Regions from separate parts of the Anabaena sp. TISTR 8404 genome, predicted to be linked through region 2. Evidence: predicted binding sites of a transcription regulator. Region 2 holds the regulator's gene; the other holds the start of a gene.

Region 1 (7,991 bases), 1.4 Mb from region 2:
ACTTTGAAAACCATCTGTCTCCTTTAACTGAGATGTAATTTGCTGCCTTACTTTAGCATCACCATAGTTTGCAAAATTACCTAGTGAGAAACTTACTGGATTACCACCACTAACTTTTGAAAATATATAGTTATCTAACAAGATAGAAGTAAGCTCTGGAAAAATATCTCGGTTTTCAGGAAATTTAATTATTCCCCTTTGTGCAATCATCTGTTCGCAAATCTGGTATCTTTGGACTGCTGGATGATTTGGCTTTCTTTTACACAGTTTTTGCCAGCCTTCTTCATTGAACAGATCTTTAATTAACTTTTTTTGAGCAGTAAAATGCTGAACAGAGTCGGACATATCATAGAACTGTACCATAGAGTAAATTTGATTGGTAGAAGTGCAATTTTAAATAAAGGATTTATGCAAGAGATAGCTGAAATTCTTATTTTAAATTAGAGGCAATTATATGAATTGCCTCTAAAGCAAGTACTTTTCCTTAACTCCTCAATTAGTCTAGGCCTGACATCTGTAAGAAAGACCCAATCTGAGGGCTAAAAGTTCTCGAAGTTTGCGATCGCATCTTTCAATTTCTGCACTACTTCATCTACAGAAATTGCGCCTAACTCACCAGAAGCGCGGGTACGGATGCTTAAAGAGTTGGTTTCAACTTCCTTCGCACCTACCACAGCCATTACGGGTATTTTATCTTTCTCGGCGTTGCGGATTAATTTACCCAAGCGATCGCCACTGGTATCGACTTCGGCACGGATACCCAAAGCTTGCATTTTCGCTACAACATTTTTAGCAAAGTCTAGCTGTGCATCACTAACAGATAGCAACCGCACTTGCACTGGTGCTAACCACAAGGGGAAATCACCTGCATACTCTTCAATTAATATCCCAATCAGCCGTTCTAAGGAACCGAAAGGTGCGCGGTGAATCATTACCGGACGCTTGCGAGAACCATCTTCAGCAACATACTCTAAATCAAAGCGTTCTGGTAAGTTGTAGTCAACTTGCACAGTTCCGAGTTGCCATTCTCTTTCCAAAGCATCTTGGAAGATAAAGTCGAGTTTTGGCCCATAAAATGCCGCTTCCCCTATACCTTCAAAGTGTTCCATTCCTAGTTGTTCCACGGCGCGGCGAATCGCACCTTGAGCTTTTTCCCAAGCTTCATCGGAACCGATATATTTATCACTAGCAGGGTCACGGAAACTAAGTCTGGCTTTGAAGTTCTTTAGTTGCAGTTTATTGAACACAGACAAAATCAAATCCACTACGTTGAGAAATTCTGCGTCTAGCTGTTCTGGAGTAACAAACAAGTGCGAGTCATCCACAGTAAAGCCGCGCACTCTGGTTAAACCGCCTAATTCCCCTGATTGTTCATAGCGGTAGACAGTACCGAATTCTGCCAAGCGCATTGGTAGTTCTCGATAAGAACGTAACTCGCTCTTATATATTTGGATGTGGAAGGGACAGTTCATCGGCTTCATAACAAAGCCTTGCTCAAGTGCGGCGGCGGCTTCATCCTCTGCCATTAAGGGGAACATATCTTCTTTATATTTTTGCCAGTGACCGGAAGTTTTAAATAAATCCACTCTGGCAATGTGGGGAGTTACTACAGGCAAATAACCGCGCTTGAGCTGTTCCTGCTTGAGGAAGTCTTCTAAAATATTCCGCAATAAAGTACCTTTGGGAGTCCACAAAGGTAAACCCGGCCCTACTAAGTCGGAAAAGATAAATAATCCCAGTTCTTTACCAAGTTTGCGGTGGTCACGGCGCAATGCTTCTTCTTTACGGCGTTTGTATTCAGCTAGTTGTTCTGGAGTTTCCCAAGCAGTACCGTAAATGCGCTGTAGTTGCGCTTTGGTTTCATCCCCACGCCAATAAGCACCCGCAACGCTTTCTAAATCGATAGCTTTGGGGTTTAAATCTTTGGTATTTTCTACGTGAGGCCCGGCGCACAAATCCCACCATTCATTGCCTAGATGATAAATGGTGATTGGTTCTTTCAAATCTGCCAGAATTTCTAATTTATAAGGCTCATTAATTTCCTGAATGCGGCGTTCGGCTTCTTCCCGGCTGACTTCTTCCCTAATTACTGGCAATTTACGATTAATAATCTTAGCCATCTCTTTTTGGATGGCTTTGAGGTCTTTGTCAGTAAATGGCTCTGGACTGTCGAAGTCGTAGTAAAATCCATTTTCTATCCAGGGGCCAATTGTAACTTGCGCCTTGGGAAACAGCTTCTGCACTGCCATTGCCATCACATGAGAAGTTGTGTGGCGAATCTTTTTTAAAGTCTCTGATTCGCTGGTGCGGGGTAAATAAACTTTTTCTGGTTGTTCTGCTGGATGCAGTTCTTGATTAGGCGACATTGGCTGCTGAACCATTGGCGAAGGATTACAAACAGTGATTTATTAGTTAAAATGCTGAAAAACTTACCCAAATATAACATATGGTTATCTTTGGGTTTGACAGAGTTTTAGCTGCACTGGATGCACTCTAGCATTCTATAAAGTATGTAGACACCCCTTGGGTGGCTTCCCGCAGGGTAGGGTGAAGTCTGAAGTATGAAAATTAAAATTTGGCTTGTTGTCGGCGGTGTCTGGTCTACAGTCTTTGGGTTTAATTTTTCTACAGTAAAAGTATTATGTTCTTATTTTTAGAATTATAACTTTGTAACTATTCTCACAGATTTTTTTAACTTTATTTCTTGAGACATAGCATATAATAATGTTAAGTTTTGTAAAAAACGTTAATATTAATAAGAAAAATAGAAGTATCCTTCAGATCTATGCAAGACTCAAATTTACCAGGGGCGGAGTTGCTGAAAACGGTCTTAGAGCCTTTGTTAGAAGACTTTCAGTATTGGTTTACGCGATCGCGTAACCTGTTGGAAACTGAGCAACTCTCATTTATGAGTCATCAAGAACAATCTGACCTGCTGTTACGAGTCAAGCAAGCACAAGCAGAATTGAATACAGCGAAAATGTTATTTACTGCCACTGATAAACAAGTCGGAATTGATATGACAACTTTAACGCCTTGGCATCAATTGGTAACTGAATGCTGGAATGTAGCTATGCGCTTCCACCAAGAAAAAGAAAACGCTTAGCTACTAATTTGCTCTAGCGATATATAGCAATAGCCAAGGTAGTTAGGACATCAGTAAATCGACTTTTAACTCTGTTACCTGGTAGATGACATCATTCGCATCAACACTATAAAATCCTTAACAAATTTTTTATTAACAAACAATGTATCCTATGCTACCGTAAACTGAATAGCCGTTGACAAATTTTTCCACATAAATAATATAAGCGCATCAAAAGCGCCTTAAAAATTAACACCCGCTGCAATCCCCAATATCAGCGAAATTTTTCAGTACAAGGTTTTTAAACTTGCTGCCCCTGGAGGAAATCCCTAATGTTGCACCTACTTTATATTCTGGCTTTTACGATTCTTGCTTGTATCGCGGTTGCTAATTTAATTCGCAACTTAGTCATGTTTAGTTTTGACCGAGAGCGAAATTACCCAGCTAGATCTTCAGCGATGAATAATCAAGGTTATCGTGCCTCCAAGAAACAGTTTGTACCACATCCAGAATTATTGGATAGCGCGGGCAATCTAATCAAAGAACCACTTTTAGTTATGCGCTCCATCAATGTTGAAGATGCGAGGCAACAGCTAGATGCTATTTACGAAGCTTCTCCAGGACACAAAAGTGAAAATCAAGAAAAATAGAGATTAGAGTGTAGCAAGTAGGGAATAGGGGCTAGGGACTACTTTAAAAATTAAGTTTGTTTGCCCTTTTGATTCCCGTTCGCACAGCCTCTTTGTTAAGAGAAGGGTAGTATGAAAAATAAAGATTTATACTTCATACTTCATACTTTCCCATCCCCTAGCTTTATTCATACTTTATCTTGGGCGTTTAAGCTTCGATAACTACGCGGAGATTGCCGCGTTTTTTAGCTACGCGGCAGGCAGTAGTATTACCAGAACGCTCAAATTCCAAATCCAGAATAGTGGTGCCAACGCGCAAATTGTGAAATGACAGGTGATTAATCGACTCTGGTAAAGCGGGGTCAATAATTCGTAAGCAGTTATTTTGCGCGTCAGGTACTAGATTTACGATCATTTGCAGCAGTTGGAATACACTACCAGTAGCCCAAGCTTGCGGTGTACAAGCAACAGGATACTGTACAGGGGCATTATCACCTTTGCGTTCGTAGCCGCAAAACAGTTCTGGAGGACGTTGGTAAGGCTGTGTACTCGTCATGTCGAAGATACCTTGGAAAAGTTCCAGGGCTTGATCGATTAAGCCGAGCGATCGCAAACCTATCGCAATCAAAGAGTTATCATGAGGCCACACCGAACCAATGTGATAACCCATCGGATTATAAGCCGGGGACAAGCTACTCAAAGTCCGAATTCCCCAACCATTAAACATATCTGGGGCGCGTAGCCTTTCTGCCACACTGTAGGCTTTTTCGGGGGTAAAGATGCCCAAGTGTAAACAATGACCAGGGTTAGATGTAATACTATCTACTTGTTTGCCTTCGCCATCCAAAGCTAAGGCACAAAAATCTTGGTCTTCCATCCAAAAGTCCCGATTAAAACGCACCTTGAGATTTCTGGCTTCTTCTTGCCAACGGTCGGCTAAATCAAGCCGCTTCTTCATTCTGGCAATTTCCACCAAGCGAATCTTAGCAGCATAAACATAAGCTTGAACTTCGCACAGGGCAATGGGGCCGTTAGCCAAATCTCCCTTGCGGTCAACAATACAGTCGCCTGAGTCCTTCCAACCTTGGTTAGCTAAACCACGTTTAGATCTGCGATAGTAACTCAGGTAGCCAGTTGCTTGCAGACTGCGATCAATCCACTCCATCGCCGCTATAGCATTCGGCCAAAGCTGTTCTAACGTTTCATGGTCATGAGTCCACGTGTAATATTCTGCATACAGCATCAACCACAGAGGCGTAGCATCAACTGTACCGTAGTAAGGTGTATGGGGAATTTCTTGACAACGAGCCATTTCCCCTAAACGTAACTCGTGCAGAATTTTGCCTGGTTCTTCTTCGCGCCAATCATCCTCAACTTTCCCTTGATATGCTGCCAATAGCATCAAGGTTTCTTTGGCAATTTGCGAGTTTAACATCAAGGTTTGAGAAGCCGTAATGATGGAATCTCGACCAAACAGCGCTGAAAACCAAGGTACGCCAGCAGAAACAGTCTTGTATTTGCCAAAGGACTGGCGTAACAAGTACATATCTTGTTCAGCGCGGTCAATCACTCGATTGAGTAGACTTTTGTCTGAACTAATACGGGTAGTTTGTTCCACCCAATGTTGTTCTTCCATCAATTCTGCGGCTTTAGCCTGTCCTAGGGTAAAAGCCGCACTAACGGTAGAACTAGAGGTATTGTTAGTTAACAAATTAATGCGGTAGCCGAGTTTTTGAGTTTCATGGGATGCTAACTCCAACCGCCAGACAGCAGTGTAACCTTTGAAGTAGTCTGGTAGGCGATGCTGGAATTGGATACGAGACTCCATCACTAAGCCATCCAGACCTTGGTAGGCTAATGTTAAAAATTCTTCTTTGTGTGTTTCAGCGTGAGGCGATACAGGCACAGCAGTATCACCGTTCAATGCGGCTTTGTCTTCGGGTGTAGGTTCGACTAAACGTAAAAGTTTACCTCGTTTTTCTCTGCCATAACCCCGCACTTCAAACAAATCGACAAAATCTGCATCAAAGCTAATACTGAGTTCAAAACTTACAGTAGTGGTGCTGTAGTTTGAGACTTCGATTTCTTCAAACAGTGCGCCATTAAGAACAATTTCGCGGCTAATGCCAATATTATCAGCTTTGAGGCGATCGTCAATTCTGGGGTTAGTGCATAAAACAGAAAGGGAAAAGCCTTTTTCAGCTGTGCTGCTCAGGAGTATAGGCGATCGCCCTTCAATTTGCAATTCTAGGCGGCTGAGAAATCGCGTATCACAACAAAACAAACCCATACTGGGGTTCGCATCATTGAGGGAACAGCCAGAAATGTTCCCCATCGTGTCTGTCACTAAAAATAAATCATCATCTTTAACCGTCAGTGTTGGTTGTGGTCTTTCACTCACAACACAAGGCCACTCTGGAATAGGAAGTTGTTCTGCTGGGATAAAAGTCTTTCCGTCCAAAGAAATTTTTTCTTGGGTGATTAGCAAATCTGGTGTCATCAGCCAAAGTTCCGTGTATGAGTCTATGTTGTCGTAGTTTTAGTAACATTGATAAGTTCAGCAGCAGCAAAGTCCAATCTAAAAAAATACTGCTCAGAACTGTAAAAAAGACGTTATGAAAAAGCTAGTTGACAAAATTTACATAACAAATCTTTATAAATTTATATTTTCTTGAGTAAAAGTCAAGGCTGATAATACAGGATTTTTACTGAGAATAAATCAACCTTGGTATATACTCTCGATTTACGCAATTTATCTTTTATTTTTAAAATAAAGCTATGTAATTGAAGAATTCAAAAGTCAGAATTCAGCAACCAGAATCAATCAGTGGTTGAAAAATGACCTCCACTCACACCTAGATAAATTCTGTAGACGCAAAGCGGCTTTCCTTAGGGTATTCTGGCTCCCAACTCCTGAATTCTGTTTTGATAAACTTTCCGTTAACTGAAGAGCCGATCTGACCGAGAATGTATATTGAGCGTAGTAGCTTATGATTTAAATCATCCCAATGTCCAAAATATAGATAAACCAACAACATTTAGGTGAAGACTACAGTATCTTTGGCGAAGGGCTATGCCACGTCTATGCCTTCCTACGCTAAGGTGCCAACGGTATTAATAGCCGTTATTGTTCTTTGCTCTTCTCTAGACTGGCATATCTGTAAAGAAACCTATGGGCGCTCCTCCTCGTGCAGTTGGGCAGAGTAACTCGCCATCTGAAGACTAAAAGCGGAAACATACACAAAAACAGTGTTTCGACTTTTAGCCACATAGAGTGGAAGCAAATTGCTGCTACTGCCTTTTAACAGTGCCGTTTAGGATTCTTTACATAACGCAGCTGTTTGCCTAGTTTGAGAGTTCATTGTAATTTGTACAATGCAGCTGTGACGTGGATATTTTCTGTGAAAGTGGCTCCTTAAACAATATTCATGAGCATTTCGACTTCCGTGCTGAGTGATCTGCTACAGTTCATTCCTTACCTCCGGCCCCAGCTCTATTTCAAAGCTTCACTAACCGCCCTCTCCCACGCAATGGAAGATCAGGTTTTAGCGGCGACTTTAGACAGTCCCTTGGTAATTGCGAGTTTTCAACGAGAGCGATTTTATCGCCAAGAAGCTCATCGCTATCAAAGGCTGGCGCAGCGCAGTAATCAAATATACGTTTTATCTGCACCAGAAACGGACTTTGCCAATAGCTCAGAATACTATGAAAAAGTTGCTTTTGAACCAGATGATGCTTTAACTCAAGAGTGGCACTTGGTAGTAATTGCAGATAATTATGCTACCTGCTTGGTGTGTCGGGAAAGCCTGGGTTCTATTACGAAAAATCAGCAAGTACCAGAGTTTAGTACTGGCCTTGACATCGACACAGCCCGGAGGTTTGAGGGTATTTGGACATCGGAGCGAGGAGTTAGCATCAAAGCAGCACAATTGCTATTAGACAGGATTTTAGTTTATCGACCAGACTTAGCCAACAAAGTGAAAGAAGCACGGCAACGGTTTGGCATCGGAGAACCAAGAATTTACTCTCAAATCGGACAAACCGAATTTGCTTGTGATATTGATACAGACCCCTTTGTGCAGCGGTTGGTGACTTATTTGCAAGCTAGTCAGTATAAATTGCACAAAGCTTATCGCTCAATTATTGCCCAAGCACGTAAAGAACGCTTAATCAACTCTATTAGTACAGCGATTCGGCGATCGCTTGATCCCCATGAAGTTTTGCAAATTGCTGCCCAAGAATTAGGGCAACACTTAGGCGCGAGTCGTTGTTTAATT
Region 2 (7,991 bases):
ATCTTCTGCGGCGATCGCTTTAATATCTAAAGGCTGATCGTATTGTCTTAACTGGTTGATAAAGCGTAAAAAAGTCCCATCTACTTGCACACTTTCCACAATGCCAGCATTCCTAGCCCGAAATTGCGAAGCAGAAATCAGCAAATCTAGTCTTTGCCGTAGTTGATAAGATGTCATGGTTTTGGGATCAGCGCTAGTACTAGCCAGCACTTCCCCTCCTGAAAAGACTAGTATATTCCTTGCAGCATCTGCAAAGAATTCTATCTGTTTTTCTCCTCTAACGTAATTACCTGCGGAGAAAATTCGCACCACATATTCTTTACCATCGCTGATTTGTCTGATCAACTGCTCAACTCTTTCTTGAGTAACACGCAGTATTTGTGTATTTTCTGGTGTTGCACCTGGTTCAGTTAATTGAAAGATGGCATTTTGGTTAGCTTCTCCTAAAAGTTGTAGAATTGCCTGACGCGCAGACGCAGCTTGCTGAACTTGAATAACAGCACCTGCCAAAACTTGACCTCGAACCAAAGCCAATTTGCCCAAGCGCAGGTCTTGATAAGACTGATAGTATTTTTCTAGCCTTGCTACTTCCTGTTCTAAAAAATCCTGTTGTCTTTCTAATTCTTTGAGACGAGATTCGCGTGTGGCAATGACTTGTTCTCGTGCAGTAATTTCTAGATTGCGACTTTGAATTAGTTTATCTAGTTGGGCAATTTTGTGATCGCGCTGTTCAATAATTTCTTGGCGGTTGGCAAGTTCGCGATCGCGTTTTGTAATGGCTGCTTTCGCTTCATCAATAGCTTTTTTCGCCTCTGCGTACAGTCTTTGCTGTTCTGCCTTTAATTGTCCTACAGCCACTTGTAAGGCTTGTCTTTGATTGTAAACGCTTTGTAGTTCAGATCTAGCTTGTTGGTACTGCGTTGCCACTTGATTCAAACGCCCTTGAGTGCGTTGCAGTTGCGCTTGCGTTTGTGCTTGGCGGCTAATGGTTAAATTAAGCTGTGCTTGGGTTTCTCTTTGTTTAGCGTTAGCTGCTTGCAAGGATTTATTAATTGCTTGCAAATCTTGCTGGGCTTTGGTTTGTTCAATTCTTGCTTGGCTTAACTCTTTCTCTACCTGGCTTTTTTGTGCTTCTGCGGTTTTTAGCTGTTCTCGTTTGTTTCTGAGGTCTTTTTGAATATCTTCTAACTCAAAGACTCCCTTACGCAATCCTTCGTCAGCCGCAAACAAAATCCCCAGAGTTGATGCTGAAATTAACCCACCTGTAAAAATTGTTATCAGTACTGCCGTATTTTTTGGTCGCAGCTTAAATAGTGAGAGGCGGGCTTTGCCAACCCGTGTGCCAATGCGATCGCCCACAGTGGCAATTACGCCTCCCAAAATTAAAATTGCTGCGATGAGGATGTACCCGGTGGTCATCTTCAGCTACCGAAATGGTTCCAGATACAGCCTACTACTTTCGACCATTGTCTGTGGAGGATCAGAGATTGGCAATAGCTCAGATTAATCAACTGATGATTTACCTCCAGCTACGGGTATTATCTGCAAAAATACAATACTTGCCAACTCCATTACCTCCAATTGTTTTTAAGTGAACTGCCTACTTAAGCTAACAGGTTTATGCACAGTAATCTTCTTTTTATGAATAGAAATCATTTTCTTTTCACGCAAATCACCTAGTAACCTTGTGACAGTAACGCGAGTAGAGCCAATTGCCTCGGCGATCGCTTGATGAGATAGCTTCAGATCAATTGTGATCCCATCTGCACAAGGAACACCAAAATCACGACAAAGAATTAATAAAAAACTCACCAATCTTGAACCCATATCTCGGTGAGCTAGAGTTTCAATCATCATCTCTGTCTGCAAAATCCGCGAAGATAGACCTCGCAACATTAGCATTGATAATTCTGGATTTTCCTTGAGTGCTTGCTCTACTTGTTCGATTGGTGCTGACAGCAATTCTACAGGTGTAAATGCAACAGCATGGTAAAACCGATCAGACTTATTTCCCGTCAGCAAAGACAACACACCAAAAACACTATTTTCCCGCAATAGTGCTACTGTTATTTCTTCTCCTGCTTCGTATACCCTGGAAAGTTTTACAGCACCCTTAAGAAGAAAATAAACTCGTTCAGCAGGATCGCCCGGGAAAAAGATCGTTTTGTTGCGTTCAAACGTTTCCACAACAGGCGGAAACGCCCCAGTTGCCATCTGACGAAAAACATTTGCTAGGGCTTTATCTTGTGTCACGATCATCTCCCTTCCCCTACCCAATGCCGGAAAAACAAAGAAACTGATTACCTAAGAATACACCTGAAAAATGAATAAATCACCGTCAACCTTTCTGTACTTTCCTATACTCAAATCCTACACTTCCAAGTTATTTGTTCATAATGATACATAATTTTTCACCTTTTTAGCTAGTAGTTGTTATAAGTACTTACAAAGTCGTATTCATCAGGTTTTTTGCAAAAAAATTCACCATATCTTGAGAATATCTTCAGGAATAGCAGACAATTTTTTATGCAGCAAACACACCTATTGAATTAAAGAAGAATTCGGCATTTAGAATTCAGGACTCAGACTCAAGACTCTCGTTAGCGTAGCGTCTCCCATTGAAAAAAGACTCGCTCTCAGCGAAGCTATACCCAAGGCTTCATACCTCGCTATTAATGAGGCAAAAAGACTTATCATCTAGAAGCACCAAAAAATTTCTAATTTGGTGTAGCGTTTCACAGTTTATTCATCCACCAGTCGCACTCAGGTAAATTCACCAATTCTGGCTCCTGACTCCTGGATTCTTTGTTGTTAAACATGATTTTTATAAATCCTCTGGCAAACCAAGAAAAACAGGCCTCAGTTTCTAGTATCCTCCTAAGAGGATGTCTGAAAAGTCCCAGGTGATACACTAAGCAGTTGAAGTATTCTAATTTCCCCTAAAAAATTTAGACTTCAAGGCTGTAATTGCCTTCTCAAAAAGGTAAGCTAGTACAGCTACGCCGAAGTCAAAAACAGCCAGTGCGTTGCACAACGAACTTTCGTTGAAGCAACTAGTGTTCAAAAGGCTTTGATTTCAAGCTTTGAGTTTTTTGAATAGTAGCTTTATTAACGCCGCACCACGCCCAAAGGAGAAAGAAAAATATTTGATACTGCTCAGACATCTTTACCATGATTGATCCTGTTAATAATTTGTATGCTGAATCTGACTGGAAAAAACGCCCTCGTTACAGGTATTGCCAATAATCGCTCCATCGCTTGGGGTATCGCTCAACAATTGCACGCCGCCGGAGCTAATTTAGGTATTACTTACCTCCCTGATGAACGCGGCAAGATGGAAAAAAAAGTTGCGGAATTGGTAGAACCTCTCAACCCCAGCTTATTTGTTCCCTGTAATGTCCAGAACGACGAACAGATTCACTCTACCTTTGAGGCAGTTCGAGAAAAGTGGGGCAGGTTAGATATCCTCATCCACTGTCTAGCTTTTGCTAATAAAGATGATTTGAGTGGAGATTTTAGCCAAACCTCCCGTTCAGGTTTCAACACAGCTTTAGAAATTAGTACCTATTCGCTAGTACAGTTAAGTGGCGCGGCTAAACCTTTAATGACAGAAGGCGGTAGCATTGTTACTCTGACATATCTTGGTGGTGTTCGGGCTGTTCCTAACTACAACGTGATGGGAGTTGCCAAAGCAGGTTTAGAAGCGAGTGTGCGTTATTTAGCCACAGAACTCGGCCCGCAAAATATTCGCGTCAATGCTATTTCCGCTGGCCCAATTCGGACTTTGGCATCTTCAGCAGTTGGCGGCATTTTAGACATGATTCATCATGTTGAACAAGTAGCTCCCCTGCGACGTACAGTAACTCAACAAGAAGTGGGTAATACGGCGGCTTTCTTGTGCAGTGATTTAGCCAGTGGTATTACCGGGCAAGTTCTGTACGTGGATGCAGGATATGAAATTATGGGAATGTAATCAAAAGTATGAAGTGTGAAGTATGAAGGATGAAATTTTAGACTTCTTACTTCATACTTTAGACTTCAGCCTTTATGCTCCCTAGTTAGCTATGCAAATCAGCGATACCTCTAGTAAAGACTCTGTTCTACAACAAGTTGCAGCAATTACCACCGCTCGTATTGCCTCTGTTCACCGGGTTACTGGTGAAACTGATGTGCAAGTGACTATTAACCTGGATGGCACGGGAAAATGCAACGCTGCCACTGGTATTCCATTTTTAGATCACATGTTGCATCAAATTTCCTCCCACGGTTTGATTGATTTAGATGTCAAAGCTAAGGGCGACTGGGAAATTGATGACCATCACACTAACGAAGATGTTGGTATTACTTTAGGCCAAGCTTTGCATCAAGCATTAGGTGACAGAAAAGGTATTGTCCGCTTTGGTAATTTTTTAGCACCATTAGATGAAGCTTTAATTCAGGTAGCTTTAGATTTCTCTGGACGACCTCAACTGAGTTACGGCTTGCAAATTCCAACACAACGAGTTGGAACCTATGACACCCAACTAGTGCGGGAATTTTTTGTGGCATTAGTGAATCATAGCCAAATGACACTGCACATCCGCCAACTAGATGGCATCAATTCTCATCACATTATTGAAGCAACATTTAAGGCTTTTGCTAGAGCCATGCGCATGGCAACTGAATTTGATCCTCGTCGTGCTGGGACAATTCCTAGTTCTAAAGGGGTTTTATAAATTAGTCATTTGTCATTAGTCATTTCTATCTATAAAATGACTAATGACATAAACATTACAAATTTGATTCAACATGACTAATCCCAGAGCCATCTTGCTGCTGGAATTAACTACTGGTATGGGAGAGATAAATGTTATAAGCTGTTCAACATTTAATTTGCACATTGAGACCGCAGTTCTTGGCAGGGGGCAGGGATCAAGGGAGAGGGTTTGCAGCTTTCATTACTATGAAAATAGTGCAATTTAAATGACGATTAGCTTATACAGGATATTTCAAGTAAGTAAAGGACACCATTTAAGTCTCAAAGCTAGGTATAGAGCCTATTCTTATTTTGAATTCTGACTCCTGACTCCTGAATTCTGCTGTAAGTGTACAACTAGCCTAAAAAAAGATTAGGGTAACTGCCAGATATACTGTTTGCTACCCTAAAACACATATATATTACTTAAATTACCAAGCAAAATTACTTAACTTCATTAGCAGGAAACTTCGGAACTTTGCCCTTTTTCACAGCTACAACTACATCAAAGGTTGAACAGTAAGAAAATGTAGTATCGTTAGCTTTGTTGTAAAGGTTAACAACTTGACCTGCACCACCAGGTTGAATTCCGATAGGTTCAAGGTCGCCAAAGAAGAAACGACGCAGCTGATCACCACTACCAGGTACACCTTTATTTTTAGTGATCAAGTCAATTTCTTGCTGAGGAGTTAAACCCAGGGCATCTTTGCCTTCAGCAGCAATTGCTTGAGTTTGTGAAGGTTGTACGCCTTGTAATGTAACATCCCCAACTGTCAGTAAACCAGCTATAGCAACACCTGTAAGTAAGGAAGGGGCAAATTTCATTGGTTGGTATTCCTTATATTTGAGCTTTATAGCAACCATCCAGAGCATCTCAGATGCTACTGAAGCTGATCTGAAACTTAGCCATAAATTGTCTGAATTTATTCCTTGAGAAGATTCAGTTTAAACTCAGCATTTTCTCAGGTAATTGTGATGTCAAGAAATCTCAGGTAATTTTTAAGGCTATTTCAGACTTTTCTCACCTGGACTTAAGCAAAAATTTTTAGTATTGTTGACATTATTTGTATTGCAACTGCAAGTGGTATTGTTGTGACTAGCCTGAGAAGATGGCATCGTTTCATTGACAAAATTCCCAACCAAGCCTATCTCTGGGTAGCAATCATAATTTTCGGAGCATCAAGTGCAGTTACTCGCAAATTAACAGAAATTGGTGCGCAAAACTTAATAAATGGCAGAAATCCTATTTCTCTGTGTAATGTTTTGTTCGTTGGTAACATCTGTGCTTTGATGCTTCTGCTGATCATCTATGGGCGACAGTGGAAAAAAACAGTATTGAAACAAATATCTGTGAAGAATTGGCTAGTGTTGTCGCTGGTATCTATTCTATCTGGAGCGTTGGCTCCTGGTTTAATTTTCCAAGCATTGGCACTCACCAATGTCAACAATGTGATTTTGATTGGCAGATTAGAACCACCACTGGCTTTAGCGTTATCAATCTGGTTTTTAAAGGAACGGGTAAATTTTTGGGAAATTATCGGAGCGATCGCAGCTTTTGTTGGTGTTGCACTGACGATCTTACTCCAACCGCCTGGACAAGTCATGATGAGTATGCCCGGTTTTCATTTGGGTATAGGTGAGATTTTCGCCGCAGCGGGAGCAATAGCAGCAACCTTGGCTACAGTTATTGGGAAAAAATACGTCTCACACATTCCCTTAGGAATTTTTACCATCTATCGGACTATTTTAGGGACTATAGTATTTTTCTTTCTGGCTTTATGGCTATACGGTCAACATCATTTTGTGGAAGTATTTTCGCCTTTTTTGTGGCGGTGGATGCTGCTTTATAGTGTGATAATTATAGTTTTAGGCCAGTCACTATGGTTCAAAGGTTTGAGAGCTTCTACGGTATCTGTAGCTTCCTTAGTTGGCTCATTTACTCCAATTGCAGGTATTTTGTCCGCTTATTTTATATTAGATGAAGCCCCAACTACACCTCAATATATAGGTGGTAGTTTGATTGTAGTTGGAATATTCATCAGCCAAATTGGAGTTATGCGTTACACTCGTCGAGCTAATGCTCCCGAAATGGTAAATTCTACCCAAGTACAACAAGTAGAAGCAGAAATGGGATTTAAGGGTATTTAAAATTCTTAACCTATGCAGATGTAGATTCTTGCGGTAGCATCTCTGCATCTTCACCTGCAACCGCAGTATTAGAATTATTAGCCAGAGTAAAACCGTCTGCAATATCTTTAATAAAACCAGCTACTGGTACAGCAATAATTAACCCCAAAACGCCACCGACATAAGTGCCTACCAATAAAGAAATCAATACCCAGATTGGTCTTAGCCCTGTAAAACTTCCTAATAACCGGGGAGCGATCGCTTGGTCAATTAACTGATCAATAATCATAGCTACTGCCAACACTTTAACTGCTAACCAAAAATCATGGGTAGCTATAATTAAAGTAATTACAATCAAACTAAACACATCTCCAAAGGGGATCAAGCTCAAAATTCCCACTCCCAACCCAAACAGTAACCCAAACTGAACTTGAAATAACAAAAACATTAATGTTTGGGAAAATCCCATCAGTAACGCTAAAGTGCCTTGCCCAATCAAGTAATTTTGAAAATTTTGCTGGATAGATTCACTTATTTGTTGGGTAAAATTCCAAGGTAACTTTTTAAATATTCCCTGCCACAGTCTTGGCCCATCTAACAATAAGTAAAAACTTAACACTACTGTAATTAAAGCTCCTGAAACACTATCAATTGTGTCAATAATAATGCTTAAAAGCCTATCTGAAATGTACTCTAGTTCATCAGGAATTTTATCTGTTATTTTAGTAAAAATTCGACTAAAATCTATACGGCTACTCTGGCTAAAAGCCCATTCATTTAAACTATGTAATTTTGCTTCTGTAGAATCAATCCATTGAGGCAATAATTTAACCATTTCATTAAATTGCTCAGAAACTATGGGCAATAATGTAATTCCCAAAGTTACCAGGATAAAAGTAGCTAAGATAAAAACTAATGTTACTCCATAGTTGCGTTTAACTCCCTGACGCTCCAGCAAGGAAACAGGATAGTTTAAAATGAAAGCAAATAAGGAAGCTAAGACAAGAATGGTTACTAAAGGTTGAAAATATTGAAAGAGACGTAATAATAACCATCCATTGAGAAACAATAGAGGAAATAACAGCGTTAAAATTAGCCATTTTATTAATCTATTAACTGTTAGATTCAT

The links. Region 2 encodes NtcA, which controls nitrogen genes in cyanobacteria. Its sites were predicted from a motif close to TNTGTANNNNNNNNTACANA; they were not measured.
Region 1: ACMX3D_RS17710 (DUF2605 domain-containing protein) is a predicted target of NtcA. The motif match lies at 2,667-2,686, and genes of this name have one in related genera.

What each region holds. Positions count from the first base shown of each region.
Region 1 is NZ_CP180578.1:4,091,353-4,099,343, reverse strand. It holds gene ACMX3D_RS17720 (hypothetical protein) at 1-345, opposite strand, end outside; gene thrS (threonine--tRNA ligase) at 540-2,381, opposite strand; gene ACMX3D_RS17710 (DUF2605 domain-containing protein) at 2,786-3,106, shown strand; gene ACMX3D_RS17705 (DUF2973 domain-containing protein) at 3,418-3,735, shown strand; gene ACMX3D_RS17700 (amylo-alpha-1,6-glucosidase) at 3,923-6,214, opposite strand; gene ACMX3D_RS17695 (DICT sensory domain-containing protein) at 7,143-7,991, shown strand, end outside.
Region 2 is NZ_CP180578.1:5,525,988-5,533,978, forward strand. It holds gene ACMX3D_RS24010 (DUF3084 domain-containing protein) at 1-1,419, opposite strand, end outside; gene ntcA (global nitrogen regulator NtcA) at 1,588-2,259, opposite strand; gene fabI (enoyl-ACP reductase FabI) at 3,197-3,973, shown strand; gene hisB (imidazoleglycerol-phosphate dehydratase HisB) at 4,065-4,715, shown strand; gene ACMX3D_RS24030 (hypothetical protein) at 5,180-5,560, opposite strand; gene ACMX3D_RS24035 (DMT family transporter) at 5,828-6,883, shown strand; gene ACMX3D_RS24040 (AI-2E family transporter) at 6,894-7,991, opposite strand.